Regions from separate parts of the Streptomyces sp. CRN 30 genome, predicted to be linked through region 3. Evidence: riboswitches for the same ligand, from Rfam matches in the RefSeq annotation. Region 3 holds a riboswitch; each other region holds the start of a gene.
What was found. A riboswitch is a leader RNA that binds a small molecule or an ion and turns the genes downstream of it on or off. The one in region 3 is predicted to bind cobalamin.
Positions count from the first base shown of each region.

Region 1: linked by a shared signal. The riboswitch ahead of UW392_RS25430 (ABC transporter substrate-binding protein) and the one ahead of UW392_RS38255 (cobalamin biosynthesis protein) in region 3 are both predicted to bind cobalamin.
Region 2: linked by a shared signal. The riboswitch ahead of UW392_RS62930 (hypothetical protein) and the one ahead of UW392_RS38255 (cobalamin biosynthesis protein) in region 3 are both predicted to bind cobalamin.

Region 1 covers NZ_JAVRHI010000238.1:785-5,639, forward strand. The annotation lists gene UW392_RS25420 (ABC transporter ATP-binding protein) at 1-405, opposite strand, end outside; gene UW392_RS25425 (FecCD family ABC transporter permease) at 402-1,445, opposite strand; gene UW392_RS25430 (ABC transporter substrate-binding protein) at 1,523-2,584, opposite strand; cobalamin riboswitch at 2,654-2,840, opposite strand; gene UW392_RS25435 (restriction endonuclease) at 2,848-3,495, opposite strand; gene UW392_RS25440 (CoA-binding protein) at 3,790-4,197, shown strand; gene UW392_RS25445 (hypothetical protein) at 4,240-4,855, opposite strand, start outside.
Region 2 covers NZ_JAVRHI010000541.1:34,934-39,788, reverse strand. The annotation lists gene UW392_RS62940 (MFS transporter) at 1-118, shown strand, start outside; gene UW392_RS62935 (sulfite exporter TauE/SafE family protein) at 164-946, shown strand; cobalamin riboswitch at 1,606-1,755, shown strand; gene UW392_RS62930 (hypothetical protein) at 1,978-2,922, shown strand; gene UW392_RS62925 (cysteine synthase family protein) at 2,919-3,941, shown strand; gene UW392_RS62920 (ATP-grasp domain-containing protein) at 3,938-4,855, shown strand, end outside.
Region 3 covers NZ_JAVRHI010000361.1:28,711-33,565, reverse strand. The annotation lists gene UW392_RS38270 (lysozyme) at 1-576, shown strand, start outside; gene UW392_RS38265 (inorganic phosphate transporter) at 983-2,284, shown strand; gene UW392_RS38260 (hypothetical protein) at 2,318-2,539, shown strand; cobalamin riboswitch at 2,674-2,814, shown strand; gene UW392_RS38255 (cobalamin biosynthesis protein) at 2,917-3,903, shown strand; gene UW392_RS38250 (cobyric acid synthase) at 3,900-4,855, shown strand, end outside.

The sequences.
Region 1 (4,855 bases), on a different contig from region 3:
CCGGGCGGAGGCGGGGGTCCAGGCCCGGCGGTGCGGGATGCGGCCGAGCCGTACGACGTCCCGGACGGTCAGCTCCACCTGGGTGTCGGACTGCTGCTCGACGACGGCCACCCGGCGGGCGATGTCGCGGCGGCTCAGCCCCGTGATCGGGTCGCCGTCGAGCGTCACGACACCGGAGGCGGGGGCGAGCACACCGGCGAGGATCCGCAGGAACGTGGACTTGCCGGAGCCGTTGGGGCCGAGGAGGCCGACGGTGGAGCCGGGTGCCGGGGCCAGACTGACGCCGTCCAGGACGAGGCGGCCGTCGGCGGAGCGGGAGACGCGCTCGGCGTGCAGCCCGCCGGCCGGACCGCCGGCGCCCGTGGGCGCGGCCACCCCCGGGGCCGTCCGTGCGTCCGAGGTCATCCCACCCTCCTCGTCCGGTACAGCACCAGCACGAACGCCGGCACCCCGATCAGCGAGGTCACCACCCCCACCGGCACCTCCTGCGGATCGAGCACCGTCCGGGCCAGTGTGTCCACCCACACCAGGAACACCGCCCCGGCCAGTGCGGAGACCGGCAGCAGCCGGGCGTGGCCCGGGCCGACCAGCGCGCGGGCGGCGTGCGGCAGCACCAGGCCGACGAAGCCGATGGCACCGGCGGAGGCCACCAGCACGGCCGTCAGCAGAGCCGTCACGCACAGCAGGACCAGCCGGGTGCGGGCGACGGACACGCCCAGCGCGGCGGCCGCCTCCTGCCCGAAGGCGAAGGCGTCGAGCGTACGGGCGTGACCGAGGCAGACCACCAGCGCGACCGCGAGCACGGCCAGGCAGATCCACACGTCCGTCCAGCCCGCCCCGCCGAGCGAGCCGAGCAGCCAGAACAGCACCCCGCGCGTGGTCTCGGCGTCGCCCGAGGTCATGACGACGAAGGAGGTCAGCGCGGAGAACAGCTGCATCGCGGCCACACCCGACAGCACCACGCGGTCGGTGCTGCCGCCGAGGGTGTGGCTGAGCAGCAGGACGAGCGAGAACGACAGCAGCGCGCCGAGGAAGGCGCCCGCCGACAGCGAGAGGGCCCCGCCGCCGATGCCCAGCACGACCACGACGACGGCGCCCGTGGACGCGCCGGAGGAGACGCCCAGCACGAACGGGTCGGCGAGCGGATTGCGCAGCAGCGACTGCATCACCGCCCCGCAGACGGTGAGCCCGGCCCCGCAGACGGCGGCCAGCAGGGTGCGCGGCAACCGCAGCTCCCACACGATGCCGTTGCGGATGGGACTCACGTCCGCGGTGCCCCATCCGAGACGGTCCGCGACGACGGACCACACGTCACCCACGCGGATGTCGGCCGGCCCGATGGTGATCGCGACGGCCACCGAACCGCACAGCAGGGCGACGCCGGCCAGCACGAGCAGGACACGGCGCAGGGCGCGGGCGCCGCGCGCCGGAGGAGCCTCGGTCACCTCCGGCGGGGCGGGCGCATCGGACGGGCCGCACCGGCTGGACGGGCCGGACGCGCTGCCGACGGTGGTGGGCACGGTCACCCGGCCAGCCCGTACCCGCGCAGCGCGGTGGCGATCCGCTCCACGCCCTCGACGGTACGGATGGTCGGGTTCAGGGCCTGCCCGCTGAGCAGCACGTACCGCTTCTTCTTCACAGCCGTCATGTTCTTCGTGACCGCGTTGGACTCAAGGAACTCGATCTTCTTCTCGGCGGTCTCGGCGGTCTGCGACTTCCGGGTGAGGTCGCCGATGACGAGCACGTCGGGGTCGCGGTCGGCGACGGTCTCCCAGTTGATCTGGGGCCATTCCTCGTGGGTGTCGTCGAAGAGGTTCTCGGCGCCGAGGGCGCGGGTCATGATGCCGGGCGCACCGCAGCAGCCCGCCATGTAGGGCGACTCGGAGTTCGCGAACCAGTACATGAGGGTGACGTCGGAGGCGTCGACCCCCTGCGTGGCCCGCTCCATGCGCTCCTCGAGGGAGGCGACGAGCTCCTCGCCACGCTGCTCCTCCCCGAACACCTTCGCGAGGTCGCGCACCTCGCCGTACACGGCGTCCATGCTGAGCGCCGCCTCCCGCTCGCCGTCGCCGTTCCCGTGGTTCTCCTTGCCGGAGCAGTCGGACGGGGCGACGTAGGTGGGCACTCCGAGCTTCTCGAACTGCTCGCGGGTGGCCACCCCGCCCTTGCCGAGCGTGGAGACGAAGGAGGCGGCGACGAAGTCGGGGTCCTCGTCGAGGACGCGTTCGAACGAGGGGGAGTTGTCGGCGAGCCGCGCCACCTTCGCGTTCTCGGCCTCCAGCCCCTCCAGCACCGGGTCGGTCCAGGTCGCCGTGCCCACCATGCGGTCGGCGAGCCCGAGGGAGAGCATGATCTCAGTGGTGCCCTGGTTGAGGGAGACGGCCCGCTCGGGGGTCGCGTCGACGCGGACGGTGTGCCCGCAGTTGGTGAGGGAGACCGCGGCGGCGGTGCCGGCCCGGTCGGCGGCCCCTCCCGACCCGCAGGCGCTCAGGACGAGCGCCCCGAGGGCGAGCAGGACGGCGGAACGTACAGGGCGTAGCGGGCGTACAGGACGTACTGGGCGTACGGGACGTGCGAACGGCACGGGAGCAGATCCTTGATCGTCGAGGGCTCGAACGCGGAGCCCGGTCGTACGGTGCTCCCCCGCCGTCGTACGACCGCGGAGGCCGCCAGCAGGTCTTCGGACTCGGGATCGTCCGGACGCGGCGCCTTCCCGGACCCGGTTCGGGTCCAGTGGCCGATGCCCCGCCCGTCCCCCTCACCGCTGCGCGTCAGTTCCGGATTCGCACCGGATTCCCTGACCCACGCACGTGGGTTCGACTGGCTCGGGAAAGCTATCACGGTGGGTCACGACGGCCGCCGGGTGCCCCGATTACCGCCCCGCGGCCGCTTCCGGCCGCCATAGGTCGCCCGCCACCGCGCACGATGCGCGCGGTCCCCCTGCCCCGCCCCGTTGACCTCGCCGAACGACAGGAGCGAGGCACCGTTGTGCCACAGTCCGAGGAAGTCGCGGTGGATCGCTACGACGCCGTTTCGCACCGCGGTCCGCTCGGCGGGCCCGGTGAAGTACGCGGTCGTGACGAAGACCGCGACATCGGCTCCGAAGTGGACCCGGGCCCCGATGAGGTCGCGGACCTCACGGCTCGGGATCGCGTTCCCCGGTGCGTGGCGCTTGCACTGGACCACCATGCTCCGGCCGTCCGGCAGCCGCCCCCGCACATCCGCCCCGTCGTCGTGCGAGCCGCCCACCCGCCGCACCTCGGTGCACCCGTCCCGCCGGCACAGGCCCGCGACGAAGTCCTCGAACTCCCCGCCCGACATCCTGTCCACCTCGGCGAGGGTCCGGCGGCCGGCCCGGACGGCGTCCTCCTCGCGCCACCGCCGGTCACGCCCCCTGACCAGCCGGTCCGTACGCCACAGCCACCACCCGCCGAGGGCGGCTCCCCCGAGGACCAGCCCGCCGACGAGGTACGGCCAGACCGTCTGCCAGGACACGGCCGTCAGGACGACGCCACCGGTCGCGGCGCCCGCGGCCGTCGTGAGCCGGCGCCGCCGGGCGCGGCGCCCGCGCGCAGCGGACGGACGTCGTCTTCGCGCCACCGCTCCTGCCCTCCCCCGCGTACCAGGGGAGCAGTCTCGCCCGTGCCGACGCCCACCGGTAGGGCCACGAACCGGCCAGTGCCCGATGGGCGGCCGAAACGGCCCCCGCCGGCGGGAATCGCCCGCGCCGGCCGCGCGTTCTGACGGACCAAGTGGCCGATCGACGGCCGGACCCGACGGAGGCGCAGCATGTACGGCGACGCAGAGACCGTCCGCAAGATCCTCACCGAGAGCGGTGACACCTGGGCCGTCGTCGGCCTCTCCGCCAACCGGCAGCGCGCCGCGTACGGGGTCGCGGCCGTCCTGCAGCGCTACGGCAAGCGCGTCGTCCCCGTGCACCCCAAGGCCGAGACGGTCCACGGGGAACAGGGGTACCCGTCCCTCGAGGCCATCCCCTTCGACGTCGACGTCGTGGACGTCTTCGTCAACAGCGACCTGGCCGGCCCGGTCGCCGACGAGGCCGTGGCCAAGGGCGCGAAGGCGGTGTGGTTCCAGCTCGGTGTCGTCGACGAGCAGGCGTACGACCGCACGCGCGCGGCCGGCCTGGAGATGGTGATGGACCGCTGCCCGGCGATCGAGATCCCTCGGCTGGGCTGAGGGTGCCCCGGCCGGTCATGGGTCCGGCGTCGGCGCGTCTCATCAGGAGGTGATGCGGGGTGGCCGGGGGGTCAGACGACCGTCGTCGAGGACCCACACCGTGACCGCGGTGCCTGTGGGGCAACATGTGGCGTCCCGGGGCCGGTACCACCGTTCCTCGACTTCTATCCGGCCGCGTTCCATCCGCAGCTCGGCGAGGAGTGTCGGGGGCTGCCCGGGCGGTTGCTGTTGCGGCGTGATCGATCGCAGGACTGTGAGCCTGCCCTTGTCACTGGCGTAGATCACCGAGCCGAACGCCAGTTGCCCCGCGGCGGTACCTCCGCCGTTGTTGCACTCCACGCCGAGGGCGGCCTCGGGACGGCGGTCCCCGCCGATGTCCCCGTAGGTCGGTTCCGGTTCGCGGGAGAGGTCGACCCGGCCCCAGGTGCGGGAGGTCGCCGTCGCCCGGCCGTCGTGGAAAGTGATCAGGCCGGGAATGTCACAGAAGGTGCCGGGGACCCGGACGTCCCGCCAGTTCACCTCGCGCAGATCCTCGGGGGCCGGTCCCAGGTCGACGGCACCGGGCGTGGCGGAGGTGGGGCCGGTCGCGGTCGGCGGACCGCCGGTGCCGGGGGCGGAGGTCGGCGTACGCGTGATCCGGGGGCCCACATCGGGCGTA
Region 2 (4,855 bases), on a different contig from region 3:
CGCCGCCTTGGTACCCAGCGCCCGCCACTTCTCCCGCAGCCCGCGCCCGCGCCCGCGCCCGCGCCCACGCCCACGGAAGGCTTCCGGCAGCGAGCAGCCACCGCAGGATGTCCCCTGACGATCGATCGCCGGAGCGTGCGACGGATACCACAGAGGGACAACAGTGGACTGGCCAACGGGAATTGCCGGCTTCGCCGCAGGCGTGCTCATCGCACTCGTCACCGCGCCGGTGGGAGTCTCCGGCGCCGTGTTCCTACTGCCGGTCCAGCTGAGCGTGCTCGGTGTGCCCAGCCCCGCCGTCACCCCGACCAATCTCCTCTACAACGTCGTCGCCGGTCCCGGCGCCCTGCTGCGCTACCGCCGTGACGGCAGCCTCTACGGCCCGCTGACCCGCCGCCTGATCGCCGGCACCCTGCCCGGAGTCGTACTGGGCACGGTCATCCGTGTCTTCGCCCTGCCCGGGCCGACCGTCTTCCGGCTCCTGGTCGCCGCCCTGCTGCTCCCCCTCGGCACCTGGCTCATGGTCCGCACCCTGCGCCCCAATGCCACACCCCGACCGGCCGAGCCGTCAGCGCGCTCCGTCACCGTCCTGGCGGTGGCGGTCGGCACGGTCGGCGGCATCTACGGCATCGGCGGCGGCTCCCTCCTCGGCCCCCTCCTGGTCGGCCGTGGCCTTCCCGTCGCCCAGGTCGCCCCGGCCGCCCTCGCCTCCACCTTCCTGACCTCACTGGTCGGTGCCGGTACCTACGCACTGCTGTCCCTCACCGACGGGGAGAACATCGCCCCCGAGTGGCTCCTCGGACTGGCCTGCGGACTGGGCGGGCTGATCGGCGGCTACCTGGGTGCTCACCTCCAGCACCGCCTGCCCGAACGGTTCCTCCGTCTGCTGCTGGGCGCCCTCGCCGCCTCGGTCGGTGCGCTGTACGCGGCCCAGGCGCTTCGCTGAGCGCTGAGGACGGACACCGCGGGCACGGAAGGCCGGACTTCAGGTCTCCGCCGCCGTCACCGCCCGACCGAGCGCAGGTAGCGGCCCAGGTTCTCGGCGCCCGTGACATTGCGCGGGCCGCTGACGGCGTCGCCGTAGGACATGACGAAGAAGCGTTCGTCCGGCACGGCCGGTACCGACTCGAGGCCGGCCAGCGACTTGAGACCGACAGGCGTCCAGGCCGACGCGCGAGGCGCCGGACGGCACGGCGACGACGGCAGACGGCAGACGGCACGACAGCAGACGGCACGACGGCGGTCGGCACGGCGGTTCTGGGGCCCGCAGAGACTCGATCAAGCCACAGCGGACGGGTCATCAGGCTGAAAACCCGTTGTCCTGACAGCCGACGACGCAGGAATCGGGTGCCCGGATCGCGGGGTGACCCGGCTCGTGCTTCTCCACGGCTCGGGTACACGATCGCGCGCGCGGAACGCAGCGCCTCGCACCACGTCGGCATCCCACGGCACGTCCAGCCTTGCGCCCACATCGGGCACTTCAACCGTCTACCACATCAGGACAACCCGCGAACAACCTCTGTCGCAACGTCACAGGTGCCCCTAGCCTGAGTAACGCAGTCGGTTCGCGTCCGGCGCCCCATCAGGCGTGCGACGGCGCGACGCAGAGGGAACCCGGTGTGAATCCGGGACTGTCCCGCAGCGGTGTGTGGGAACGAACGCCGTCGAAGCGCTGAGCCCTTCGGGGCCGGAGAAGCGACGGCAGTGGGCGCCCGCCGGGCTCGTCGGCGGACGTGCCCACGAGTCCGAAGACCTGCCACTGCACCCGCGCGGCAGGCGCGGGCTGCGCAGCGCACGGTGACCTCGCGGACCAGGTTGACGGCACGGACGACGGCACGGCATACGCGCGACCACGTCTCCTTCCCGGTCGGCGTGCAGGGCTGGGAACCGACAGGAGGACGGATCCGTGATCACGCGAGTCCTCGCCGTCCGCGCCAGAACGCGGTCGGCCCGCGACCAGGGCGAGCGGAACGGGTTGTGCTGACACCGCCGGCCGGGAAGCTCCGCGCGGCACCACCGGACCGGCCGGGCCGCACCGTGTCCGGCGTCTGCCACGGCACCCTGGGCGAGCTGTACCAAGGCCCTCTGCGAGCGGGCCCCGCCCCGGACATCGCAGTGGTGTCCTTCCCCGTCGACCGGCATTCGTGGGTGTACTTCACCCACAGCGCCCACGACACCCGGAGCACCCGAGGCACCCGGGAATCGCACGCGCCGGGCCCGCCGCCTCTCGGAGAGAAGTCGGCGACAGCGGCCCGGCTGTTCCTGCAGCACTTCGGGCTCACCCTGCCGCCCGGTCGCTGGACCACCCACTCCGATCTGCAGGTGGGGGTGGGCATGGCCAGTTCGACCGCCGACATCGTGGCGACGCTGCGCTGCCTGTTCGGGCTCTTCCACCTGCCGTACGACACGGATGTGGTCCTGGGCATCCTGGCGGCGATCGAGCGGGCCGACAGCGTGTTCCTGGACGAGTTCGCGCTCCACCTCAGCGGTCGGCACCGGGTGGTGAGGCGGCTGGGGACGGACATCGGCTTCCACACCGCCTTCGTCACCGAGCCCGGCACGGTCGACACCGCTGCCGTCACCGACCTGCTGCTGGCGCACTACCGGCGGCACGGCGAGGAGTACGAACGGTGCCTGGCCGACCTGCTGAAGGGCTTCGCCTCCGGCGACCCGGCCGTCGTCGCCCGGGCGGCCACCACCAGCGCCGCCCTGTCGCAGCGGGTGCTGCCCAAGTCGACGTTCGACAGTGTGCTGGCGCACCGCGAGCGGTTCGGGGCCGACGGCGTCTTCGTCGCCCACACCGGCTCCCTGATCGGCTACCTCTTCCGCCGCCGTCCCGGCGCCGGCGTCAAGTCCGGCCTGTCCGCGTTCTTCCACTCGCTCGGCCACCAGTGCTCATTCGCCCAAGGAGGCTACGGGTGATCCACCCCCACATCGCCGACGCCCTGAAGGTCCCCGACCTGGTCCGGCTCACCGACGGCCTGGTCCTGATGCGGTTCGAGTCGATGAAAATCTACTCGGCGCTCACCGCCGTCCGTCATCTGCTCGACCGGGGCACGGTCCGCCCGGGTCAGACCCTGATCGACAGCTCCAGCGGCATCTACGCCTACGCCCTCGCCCTGGCCTGCCACCGGTACGGCATGCGGTGCCACATCGTGGCGTCCACCACGGTCGACACCACCACCCGCGCCCAGTTGGAGATCCTCGGCGCCACCGTCGAACAGGTCACGCCGTCGCGGAACCTCAAGCTCGACCAGGAGTTACGGGTACGGCGGGTGAAGGAGATCCTCGCCGAACGCCCCGACTGCCGCTGGATGCGGCAGTACCACGACGACGTCCACTACCTCGGCTACCACGAGGTCGCCGACCGCATCACCGCCGCGTTCCCCGGCCGCCCGCTGACCGTGGTCGGCGGCGTGGGCTCCGGAGCCTCGACCGGGGGCCTCGTGGAACGCCTGAGAGCCACCGACCCCTCGGTGCGGCTGGTGGGGGTGCAGCCGTTCGGCAGCGTCACCTTCGGCAGCCAGGACCACCACGACCCGGAGGCGATCATCGCCGGCATCGGCTCGTCGATCGTCTTCGACAACGTCCGCCACCACCTCTACGACGCCGTTCACTGGCTGGACTTCACCCATGCCATGTCCGGCACAGTCGCCCTGCTGCGCGACCATGCCGTCTTCGCCGGACTGTCCACCGGCGCCGGGTACCTGACCGCGACGTACGAGGCACGCCGCCACCCCGACCGGCTGCACCTGGTGATCGGCGCCGACACCGGGCACCGCTACGTGGACCGCGTCTTCGCCCGGCACCCGGAAGCCCTCGACCCGGCAGCGCTCAAACCCGTGGAGGTCGGCACGCCCGAGGAGATGACCATGCCCTGGTCCAGGATGGCCTGGCGGCGCGCCGCCTGCCCGGCGCACTGGAAGGAGCGAGCGGCGTGAGCGTCGTCTGCTTGGAGTCCCTCACCTTCGGCCTCGGACACCTGGTCCGCGCCGCCGACGCGCTCGGCGAGCGGCTGGTCCTGCTGACCCGCGATCCCGCCTACTACGTGTACGAGCTGGACCGGTTGCCCGCCGACGCCCTGGACGTCGTCGAGACCGACACCTTTGACGAGGAGCGGGTGGCGGACGCGTTGCACCGCGTTCCGCACCTGTGCGGTCTGATCAGCTCGACCGACACCTGGACGCTGGTCGGCGCCGAGCTCACCGCCCGGTTCGGGCTGCCCGGGCTCGATGCCGCCGTACTGCGGCTGACCCGCGACAAGGCCGCCGTGCGCAACCGGCTCCACGATGCCGGGCTCACGCGCGGGCGGGCCGTCGAGCCCACCGACGCCGGGACCGGAACGGGATTCGGGTTGCGGGAGCAGGTACTCAAGGAGACCGGACTGCCCGCGATCATGAAGGACACGGCGGGCACCGGCAGCCAGAACGTCTGGCTGGTGCGCGACGGGACCGAACTGGACGCGGCCCTCGCCGAGGCGACCGGGCGGAGCCTGAAGGGACGGCTGTTCACCGAGCCCTACTTCAGCGGTCCGGTGTACAGCGCCGAGACCCTCAGCTGGGCGGGCGGCACCCGGCTGCTGGGTGTCTCCAGCCGGCTGATGTCGCCCGAGCCGCACTTCCGCGAGGAGATCACCGCCTTTCCCGTGGCTTTCCCGGAAGCGCGGCGGGCCTCGCTGGAGCAGTGGATAGGCCAGGTGCTCGCGGCCATCGGCTACACCGACCGCTTCGCGCACGTGGAGTTCGTGCTGACCGCCGACGGCCCGGAAGTGGTGGAGGTCAACCCCCGGATCGGGGGCGCCCTGGTGGGCGAGGGCCTGTGCCGGGCGCTCGGCGTCAACGTGTACGAGGCGATG
Region 3 (4,855 bases):
AGGTCCAAGGGCGCCAGGTTCGTCTACGTCAAGGCGACGGAGTCGCACACCTACCTGAACCCGCACTTCACCCAGCAGTACAACGGCTCCCGCAAGGCGGGGCTGATCCGCGGCGCGTACCACTTCGCCGTGCCGAACAAGTCCTCCGGCAAGCGTCAGGCCGCCTTCTTCGTGCGCAACGGCGGAGGCTGGACCGGCGACGGCTGGACGCTGCCGCCCGCGCTCGACATCGAGTACAACCCGTACAGCAAGAAGAAGAAGTGCTACGGCATGAGCAAGGCCAGGATGGTCAACTGGATCAAGGCCTTCAGCAGTGAGGTGAAGCGGCTGACCGGCCGCCGCCCCGTGATCTACACGAACACCAACTGGTGGAACAAGTGCACGGGCGGCAGCTCGGCGTTCGCCGCCGACCACGCCCTCTGGGTGGCCCGCTACAACACGGCGAGCGCGGGGCAGCTGCCGGGCGGCTGGACGTACTGGACGATCTGGCAGCACGACAACAGCGGCCGCCTGCCGGGCGACCAGAACCTCTTCAACGGCTCCCTGGCCCAGCTGAAGCGCTTCGCAAGGGGGTAGCCGGTCCGGTTCGCCGGCGCCGGGGCGGCCGGGAAGGACACCGGAGACGGTGGACACCGGCAGGAGGGCCCGCCGCCCGGGCGACGGAGAGGGTGGCATGCGTCACCCGTAGGACGTGGCATGCGTCACTCGCAGGACGAGGGGCCGGGAGGTGGCGCGGGGCCGGTCGGAGGGCGGCCCCTCGCTCGGGGCCACCCCATCGATGCGGAGGGTGAGATTCCACCTCCGTTCGAGGCCTCCCGGCCCCTCATCACCGCTTCCGGCCCGGCTCCGGCCGCCCGACCGACACAAACGGAACCATCACACCCCGATTCGCTACACCACCCGGTCCGACCCAGTTCATCTTCCGTTCACTCAGATTGCTTACGTTCCACGAGCCACTGACGTCCCATAGAAGACCGGGTAAATGGAAAGCTTCTCGCTGATCCTCGCGATCGTGGTGATCACCGCGCTCGCGTTCGATTTCACGAACGGTTTCCACGACACCGCCAACGCGATGGCCACCACCATCTCCACCGGCGCGATGAAGCCCAAGGTCGCGGTGGCCATGTCCGCCGTCCTCAACCTTGTCGGCGCGTTCCTGTCCATAGAGGTCGCCAACACGATCTCCAAGGGCCTTGTCGACGAGAGCGGCATACAACCGGAGGTGATCTTCGCGGCGCTCGTGGGCGCCATCCTCTGGAACCTGCTCACCTGGCTCGTCGGCCTCCCCTCCAGCTCCTCGCACGCCCTGATGGGCGGCCTGATCGGCGCCACCATCGCCTCGGCCGGCATGGGCGCGGTCCACGGTGACGTCCTCGTCACCAAGGTGCTGATCCCCGCCGTCGCGGCCCCGATCGTCGCGGGTGTCGCCGCCATGATCGGTACGCGGCTCACCTACAAGCTGGGGAAGCACGCGAGCGAGAAGGCCACCTCCAAGGGCTACCGCGCGGGGCAGATCACCTCGGCGGGCCTGGTCTCGCTGGCCCACGGCACGAACGACGCCCAGAAGACGATGGGCATCATCACCCTGGCCCTGGTCGCCGGCGGCGCGCTCGCCCCGGACTCCGACCCGCCGGTGTGGGTCATCCTCTCCGCCGGTGTCGCCATCGCGCTCGGCACCTACCTGGGCGGCTGGCGCATCATCCGCACCATGGGCAAGGGCCTGACCGACCTCCAGCCGCAGCAGGGCTTCGCCGCCCAGACCAGTGCGGCGACCGTCATCCTGGCCTCCTCCCACCTGGGCTTCTCCCTCTCCACCACGCACTCGGTCTCCGGTGCCGTGATGGGCGCGGGCCTCGGCCGCAAGGGCGGCGTGGTCCGCTGGTCCACCGCCACCCGGATGTTCGTGGCCTGGGGCCTCACCCTGCCGGCCGCGGCCCTGGTCGCCGCGCTCGCCGAGTGGGTCACCGCCTTCGGCACCTGGGGCACCACCGTCGTCGCGGTCTTCCTGGTCGCCTCCAGCGCCGCCATCTGGGTCGTCTCCCGCCGCGGCGAGGTCGTCGACCACACCAACGTCAACGGCACGGACGAGCCCGCCGGGACCGCTGAGTCCGCTGGTTCCGCCAGGACTGCCGAGACCGCCGAGGGTGCCGCCGCCCCGTCGCCGGCCGCGGCCGGTCCGGTCACCCACGACCTGGCGGTCACCATCCCGGCCCAGTCCGACCCCGCGGCCACCCCGGCCGCCCCGGCCGCCGCCGGCGCTTCGTCCTCGTCGGCCACGGTCTGAGCACCGGACCCGAGTCCAAGGAAGTAACCCACCATGCACATCGACTGGGCAGCCCTCGGCTCCGTCTTCGGAGTCAGCCTCGTGGTCACCGTGGCCCTCGTCGGCCTCTTCGGCCTCGGCATCATCGGCCTCTCCAAGCGGGAGACGGCGACTGCGTCCGGGAACTCCGCCGCCGTCGCGACCACCGCCGCGTACGCGTGCTTCGCGGCCTGTGCGGCGGCGGTGGCGTACGGGATCTATCTGATCGTCGCCTGACGGCGCACACCCTGTGAGGGCGCCCCGGGTGCCGGCTAGGGCCGGCACCCGGGGCGCCCTCGTGCCGTGTCCGCTGTGGCGGGAGATGTGTGCCTTCGCACACTGCCCCGTCGCAGGTCAACAGCAAGTTGACTGGAATTCGAGGCCCGTGGTGGACTGCCGGAGCCAAGTACGACGGCAGGAGAGGAAGCCGGTGAGAATCCGGCGCGGTCCCGCCACTGTCACCGGGGTGCGCCCCCGGGAGCCAGGAACTCTCACCGTCGTTTTCGTCGAACCAGGGCGTGGACACCCTGAGTGAGGACATACCGCCATGCACGGCTGCCGCCGATCGAGCTCCCCCAGCGACGTTCCGCCCGTCCCCACGGTCGGCTGAGCCGATGCGGGCCGAACGCGTCTTCGCGTACGGCGCCGCCGCCGGCCTCCTCGGTGACCTGCTCCTCGGCGATCCCCGCCGCGGGCATCCGGTCGCCGTGTTCGGGCGGGCCGCGGGTGCCGTGGAACGAGCGCTGTGGCGGGACCACCGGGGACGGGGCGCGCTGCACACCGCCGTGTGCGCCGGCGGCGCCGCGACCCTGGCCGCCGTCGCCACCCGGGCCGTCCGTACCTCTCCCGTCGCCTCCGTCGCGCTGACCGCCGCCGCCACCTGGGCCGTCGTGGGCGGAACCTCGCTCGCGCGGGAGGCCCGGGCCGTCGGGAAGGCGCTGGAGGACGGTGACGTCGAGGCCGCCCGCGCGCGGCTGCCGCACCTGTGCGGGCGCGATCCGCAGGCCCTGGACGCCGACGGGATCGCCCGGGCCGTCGTCGAGTCCGTCGCCGAGAACACCTCCGACGCCGTCGTCGGGGCCCTCGTGTGGGGCGCCGTGGGCGGGGTGCCGGGGCTCGTGGGCTTCCGGGCCGTCAACACGCTCGACGCCATGGTGGGGCACCGGTCGCCCCGGTACCTGCGGTACGGGTGGGCCTCCGCACGCCTCGACGACCTCGCCGGGTGGCCGGGGGCGCGGCTGACCGCCGCGCTCGCCGTGGTCTCCGGCGGCGCTCCGCGCACCGCCGTGCGCGCCTGGCGCGCGGACGCGGGCAAGCACCCGAGCCCCAACGCCGGGCCGGTCGAGGCCTCCTTCGCGGGCGCGCTCGGCGTACGGCTGGGCGGCACCCTCTCGTACGGCGGGCGGGTGGAGCACCGGCCCGTGCTGAACGGGGAGGGGCGCGCCGTGGAGGTGCGGGACATCGAGCGGGCCGTCCGGCTGTCGCGACGGGTGGGCTGGCTCGCGCTCGGCGTGTGCGCGGGCGCCCGGTTCGCCGCCCGCGCGGCCGGGACTCTCACGAAGGGCTCACCGAAGGGCTCACCGAAGGGGCGTACGTCATGAGCGGTGGTGGACTGCTCGTCGCCGGGACCACCTCCGACGCCGGCAAGAGCGTCGTCACGGCCGGTATCTGCCGGTGGCTGGTCCGGCAGGGCGTGAAGGTCGCGCCGTTCAAGGCGCAGAACATGTCCCTCAACTCGTTCGTCACGCGCGAGGGCGCCGAGATCGGGCGGGCGCAGGCCATGCAGGCGCAGGCGTGCCGCGTGGAGCCGACCGCGCTGATGAACCCCGTGCTGCTCAAGCCCGGCGGCGAGCGGAGCAGCCAGGTCGTGCTGCTGGGGAAGCCCGTGGGCGAGATGAGCGCCCGCGGCTATCACGGCGGACGGCAGCAGGCACTCCTCGGCACCGTGCTGGACTGTCTCGCCGAGCTGCGGGGCACGTATGACGCGGTGATCTGTGAGGGGGCCGGTTCGCCCGCGGAGATCAATCTGCGGCGGACCGACATCGTCAACATGGGCATCGCGCGGAACGCGCGCCTGCCCGTCCTCGTCGTCGGCGACATCGACCGCGGCGGCGTCTTCGCCTCCTTCTTCGGGACGGTGGCCCTGCTCTCGCGCGAGGACCAGGACCTGGTCGCCGGGTTCCTCGTCAACAAGTTCCGGGGCGACGTCTCGCTGCTGGAACCGGGGCTGGACATGCTGCACGGGCTCACCGGGAGGCACACGTACGGCGTCCTGCCCTTCCAGCACGGCCTCGGCATCGACGAGGAGGACGGGATGGCGGTGTCGCTGCGCGGCGCCGTGCGCGAGTCGGCCGTCACCGCCCCCGTGGGCGAGGACGTGCTGCGCGTCGCCGTGTGCGCCGTCCCGCTCATGTCCAACTTCACGGACGTGGACGCGCTGGCCGCCGAACCGGGAGTCGTGGTGCGGTTCGTGGACCGGCCGGAGGAGCTCGCCGACGCGGATCTGGTCGTGGTCCCGGGCACGCGCGGGACCGTCCGCGCCCTGGAGTGGCT